Linked DNA regions of Desulfosporosinus acidiphilus SJ4. The protein of the gene in region 2 interacts with the protein of the main gene of each other region in a pairwise test. Links are inferred from orthologs where the notes say so. Each region holds a gene or a part of one and is shown on either strand. Other genes may lie near its edges.

Region 1 (2,943 bases), 730 kb from region 2 along the record:
TGTTTAATGGCTAATGGATATTCAGCACGGCAATAAACATACCCCTCATCTACACCCATGGCATAAGCACCAATGAGCATTCCTTCAATGACGGAATGGGGATCACCTTCCAGAACACTCCGATCCATAAAGGCTCCCGGGTCTCCTTCATCAGCATTGCAAATAATATATTTTTTGTCACTGGGCGTTTGTTGGCAGAAGCTCCACTTTAAACCTGTCGGGAAACCTGCACCGCCGCGTCCTCGCAATCCTGATTTTTTAACTTCCTCAATAACATCATTCGGTTTCATCTCTTTGAGCACTTTTTCTAATGCTTTGTAACCCTCTCGAGCCGTGTAATCGCCGATGCGCTGAGGGTCAATAACTCCGCAATTCTTAAGGACAATTCGATGTTGTTTGGCAAAAAACCGTATGTCGGACATTTTAGTAATGGGTTGCTGAGTTTCCGTATCTAACAACAATAGTCGCTCAACACGCTCACCCTTCATAATATCCGAAGCAACAATTTCCGCAATATCTTCTCCTTGAACACGAGTATAAAGAACATGTTGAGGTTCAATAACGAGAGTTGGTCCCTTTTCGCAAAATCCTTGGCACCCGGTGCCGACAATACTAACAGTGTCTTCGAGTCCTTGACGCTTTATTTCGTCTTTTAAAATATCTATGATTGGAAGTGCTCCCGACGAGGCGCAACCCGTTCCGGCACAAACCAGAATCTTTTGATTCTCAGCCATCCCTTTATCCCCCTACTCGTATTTGGCTAATATCCCGGCAATCTTTTCCGGCAGCAATCGCCCATGAACCTCATTATTTATGGATATTACCGGCGCGAGTCCACACGCCCCAATACAGGCCACAATTTCTAAGGTGAAGCGTCCGTCTTCCGTTGTTGCCCCATCTTTAATTTTCAATTCCTTTTCCAGAGTTTCTAAGACTTTGGCTCCTCCGCGGACATGACAGGCCGTTCCCATACAAACATTAATCAGATTACGTCCTACCGGAGTTAAGCGAAATTGAGCATAAAATGTGACCACACCATATATTCTAGCTAACGGTATACGTGTTGCTTTGCTAATGTGTTTTAGAACGTGGGCAGGCAAGTACCCATAGACTTCCTGAGCTGCCTGTAAAATCGGAATCAGAGGTCCCTTTTCACTTCGATGCTTGGCAATAATTTCATCTAATTTGATCTCTTTAGGATCGATAAGATCCTCACACGCAGTGCACAAGTAAATACCCCCTATTACTCCCTAGATTCAAAATGATAAACATTTTTTTCAGTAATTAACATGGTCATTTGAACATCATGCTCAGCCACAGGGACTTCATCAACGACTTGACATTCAAACGCTATGGCAATCCTGGGCACAGTCGGCTTAAGCCGCTCGAAAAAGCGATCATAGAAGCCCCCTCCATATCCCACACGATTTCCCCGGAGATCGAAACCGGCACCAGGCACAAGGATTAAATCAATCTCAGAAGGTTCTATTTCGTCAAGGTTCAATTTAGGCTCTCGTATTCCCCAGCGCCCTGGTTCAAGATCCATTCTAAGATTGCGTACTTCAATTGGCAGAAGCGTCCCTCGAGGCGCACATCGTGGCAAGATAAGTCGTTTCGGCATTGCCAAGGTAATTTCAGCTAAATCCGTTGTCTCTACTTCATCGCGAAAGTTAAGAAAGAGCATAACGGCTTGAGCTCGCTTATACTCAGGCAAAGCTAAAATCTTCTCCTGAATAAGCCGGCTCTTGTGATGTCTCTCTTTCTCCCCCATACCTGCGCGCTGAGCTAAACAGCATTTGCGGCTGATACCTTTTTGTAATAACTTCTCCTCACTCATCTCTAGTACTGCCTTTCGGTAAAATCACATGTTTATTAGAAATATTCGCTCAACAGCGGCAAACTCCTTCTTCCGATTATAATTTTTATTATGTATAGTTAGAATTTTTCAACATCTTTTGTACCGAAATATTTAATCAAATAACTATGACTCAATACTACATGACTTTTTAAAAAAACGATGAATTTCTACATTAATCAGATAATCTTGCGAAACAAGGACAGAATTAAAACTTTTAGCTAAACTAAACCTTTATGTTTTTCTTTAGTTAGAAATTCTTTTCATTGTTTCGAACTTATTTTCATTTTTTCAATTTGCTTAGTCATGTTTTGCTAAAGATTTAAACTTAATTGACACACATCCTTATCCACAGCTTACTAGTCAGCTTTACCGCCTTGTAGGAAAAGTTATCAACACTATCCACAGGGCCTGTGGGTAACTTTATCCGAATTGTCCACGCTAACCACAAATCCCTGAAACCGCTGTCTATAGTTATCTACAGACTTATACACATTATCCACAAATTATCCTTATCCACAACGAGTCGTTACTCAAAAAAGTTAATTTTTAAAAGAATACGAAACAAAGCGAGAAAACCTAACTTCCTCGCTTTGTTTCGTCGAATTCATTTTCATTTAAACCACAATAATGACTATATTGACTTTAAATTTAATCCCGGAACTGCATTCAGCGTCCAAGGAGCAAAATCTCCCTCTAAAAAGTGGTAATAACCCGCCGTAGCAATCATTGCTCCATTGTCGGTGCATAAAATTGGCGAGGGATATACCAGCCGCACCTTCCGTTGCGATAATTCATAGTCAAGTGTTTCCCTTAATAATCGATTGGCTGCCACGCCGCCTGCTAAGAGCAGCGTTTTTACTCCTGTCTGTTCAAGAGCTGTTAAGGCCTTGTGAACTAAAACATCTACCACCGCTTGCTGAAACGATGCAGCCAAATCAGGGACATTCAAAGTTTCCCCCTTCATCCGGGCAGAATTCAAGGTATTTAAAACGGCTGATTTCATTCCGCTAAAACTAAAATCTAAACTTCCGGGTTCCAACATTGCTCGCGGAAACTTAAAAGCTTGTTCATTGCCGCCCCGAGAA
Region 2 (2,970 bases):
TACGTGACCTCTTTGAACAGGCAAAAAAAAGCGCCCCTTGTATTGTTTTTATTGATGAGATTGATGCCGTCGGAAGACAGCGGGGTGCCGGTTTGGGCGGCGGCCATGATGAACGGGAACAAACTTTGAACCAGCTCCTTGTAGAGATGGATGGATTTAACGGCAACGATGGCGTGATTATTATTGCAGCGACCAATAGGGCTGATGTTCTTGATCCTGCACTTTTACGTCCCGGTCGGTTTGACCGGCAGATCGTTGTTGATGCGCCGGATGTCAAAGGGCGTGAAGAGATCTTAAAAGTCCATGCGAAGGGCAAACCAATTACTAAAGAGGTCGATTTGGAGGTTATAGCGCGTCGAACTGCCGGGTTTACAGGAGCCGATATTTCTAATCTGCTCAATGAAGCGGCGCTTCTCTCTGCCCGCAGAGGAGAAAATCAAATTCGACAGCAAACCATAGAAGAGTCCATTGAACGAGTCATCGCTGGTCCGGAGAAGAAAACTCGGGTTATGAGTGATTTTGAAAGGAAGCTTGTATCGTACCATGAGGCGGGCCATGCCTTGCTTGGCGAACTGCTGACTCATACAGACCCTCTGCATAAAGTATCGATTATCCCGCGTGGAAGGGCTGGCGGATACACTCTCCTGCTTCCTAAAGAAGACCGTAATTATATGACAAAATCTCAGCTGCTGGATCAAGTTACTATGCTCTTAGGCGGGCGCGTAGCCGAATCTGTGATTTTGCATGAAATCAGCACGGGGGCTTCTAACGACTTGGAGCGTGCCACCGGAATCGTTCGTAAAATGATTACCGAACTGGGTATGTCCGAAGAATTAGGGCCGTTGACGTTCGGGCATAAAGAAGAACAAGTTTTTCTGGGCAGAGATATTTCTCGCGACCGGAGCTATAGTGACGCGGTAGCCTATGCGATTGACAAAGAGGCTCGCCGTATTATAGATGACTGTTATCAAAAAGCTCAGACCTTAATCCGGCAAAATATAGACAAGCTTCATGCTATTGCCCAGGCCTTGATGGAGAAAGAAACCTTGGATGTGAACAGCTTTGCAGAATTGATGGCTCAATTTGACAAACCTGCTGCTGAAAATAACAATGATTTGACCGTCAACTTGGAAAAGAAACCAGAAGATCTGCCTGCACAAACCCTAGAAGAAGAACTAAACAAGATCGAATAAAGATTATTTAGAAGGGGAGATTATGTATGGAGAGAACATTTCTGATGTTGAAACCAGATGCGGTTCAGAGGGGGTTAGTTGGAAAAATTATTGCTAAGCTCGAAGATAAGGGGTTTAAGCTTGTGGGGCTGAAGCTGATCCAAGTAGATCGCTCTCTGGCTGAAGCTCATTATGCTGAACATAAGGGCAAAGGGTTCTTTGAGCCAACGGTAGCTTACATTATGTCCTCACCAGTTGTTGCTATGGTTTGGCAAGGTAAAAATGTTGTGGCCTTAGCCAGAGAGCTGATGGGAGCTACAAACCCTGCGAATGCCAATCCTGGATCAATTAGGGGGCAATATGGAATGGATATCAGCCGGAACGTAATCCACGGTTCGGATTCTGTGGCCAGTGCTGAACGAGAGATTGCCCTTTATTTCAAATCTGAGGAACTCGTTGACTATACTAAAGCCGGTGAAGATTGGTTAAGCGAATAGAATTTTCCCTGGCTCAAACAATTTACGCTTAGTCGCTTAAAGATTTGAAATTTCTGATATTAAAATAAGGACGCCCATAAGGGTGTCCTTTTTGAAGATTTTGCACTGTTTTGGAGGTGGCAATGAAATGCAGTTGAGAATAAGGGAACGATCCTTGTTGGGTTTAGGATCCCTGTTAATTGGGTTACTCTTTGTAATGTTGCTCAAAGCACATGGGGTTGCGGGTAAAGATGCCCTTGGACAAGAGACGGCAGTGCCAAGTTTAATCCAGACAGAGCAGGAGAATCAGCAGATTTCTGTGGAGAATGATAAATTGAGGCAAGAACTTGCGAAATATGCGCAAGGTCAAAGTGCCTCGACGTTAGCCAATCAGCAGCTGCAAGATGCAAAAATGAATGCCGGCCTTGTGGCCGTATCGGGTTCGGGGATACGGATTACTCTTGATGATTCAAAACGTACTGCTCAGGGGGATGAAGATCTAAAAAATTATTTTATCCACGAACAATATATTCGAGTAATACTTAACGCCCTATGGAATGGCGGGGCAGAGGCGATTGCAGTCAATGGAGAACGGGTTACTACGAATACTGAGGTTTTTTGCGGAGGTTCTTTTATCCAAATTAATGGTACCCGGCAAATGCCGCCCTACATTATTGATGCCATCGGTGATAAAGGTAATCTCACAGCAGCACTCAAATTTTATGGCTGGGATAGGCTGGGGGATTTTCAACAACAATATGGGATCACCCGTAAACTTGAGATTGCGCAAGATATAACGATACCGGCAGGCAAACTGAGATCATATCGCTTTGCTCAACCTGTTAAGGAGGGATCATGATGCAGCGCTGGAAACGAAGTTTGGCCCTTCCTGTAACGTTAGTTGCTATTGCTTTGGGATTCCTCATTTCTCTGCAGGTTCAAACCCAAAAAAATGTTTCGGCAGCAGAACAAATCAGCGCCGAGCGTTTAAGTCAAATGAAGTCTGTTTTAGCAAATTCGCAAGCACAAAATGCTCAGCTTCAGAAAGAGCATCAGAATTTACTAGCAGAGTTGGATAATGCGCGGAAAAAAGTAGGTACAGATCCCCAGGTGCTGGATCAATTAAAGCAACTGCAAATTCTCGAGGGGACACAAGTGGTAGAAGGTCCCGGAATACAAATAAGTATTGATGATCGTGGAAAAAATGTTGTTTTTCCTATAAGCACTGAGGATATTGCCAGAATGGTTAATACATTGAAATATGCCGGAGCTGAAGCGATTAGTGTGAACGGGCAACGGATTGTCAGCACAACTGCTATTGT

Evidence for each region. The genes of interacting proteins can lie anywhere in the genome.
Region 1: the proteins of ndk (region 2) and DESACI_RS03780 interact in binary tests that used the Escherichia coli proteins (3 or more experiments, as listed by UniProt). The link is inferred for Desulfosporosinus acidiphilus SJ4 from one-to-one orthologs.

Annotation. Positions count from the first base shown.
Region 1 is NC_018068.1:808,808-811,750, reverse strand. Bases 41-2,943 are described here. They hold DESACI_RS03780 (5-formyltetrahydrofolate cyclo-ligase), read right to left. Parts: upstream 1,838-2,943; coding sequence 1,244-1,837; downstream 41-1,243. Other genes in these bases: tsaD (tRNA (adenosine(37)-N6)-threonylcarbamoyltransferase complex transferase subunit TsaD), read right to left, coding at 2,490-2,943; nuoE (NADH-quinone oxidoreductase subunit NuoE), read right to left, coding at 747-1,229; nuoF (NADH-quinone oxidoreductase subunit NuoF), read right to left, coding at 41-734. Also shown: more of nuoF, read right to left, coding at 1-40. UniProt on the Escherichia coli protein: Involved in the removal of 5-formyltetrahydrofolate.
Region 2 is NC_018068.1:76,502-79,471, forward strand. Bases 15-2,944 are described here. They hold ndk (nucleoside-diphosphate kinase), read left to right. Parts: upstream 15-1,219; coding sequence 1,220-1,669; downstream 1,670-2,944. Other genes in these bases: ftsH (ATP-dependent zinc metalloprotease FtsH), read left to right, coding at 15-1,193; DESACI_RS00370 (DUF881 domain-containing protein), read left to right, coding at 1,797-2,507; DESACI_RS00375 (DUF881 domain-containing protein), read left to right, coding at 2,507-2,944. In the rest of the region: more of ftsH, read left to right, coding at 1-14; more of DESACI_RS00375, read left to right, coding at 2,945-2,970. UniProt on the Escherichia coli protein: Major role in the synthesis of nucleoside triphosphates other than ATP. The ATP gamma phosphate is transferred to the NDP beta phosphate via a ping-pong mechanism, using a phosphorylated active-site intermediate.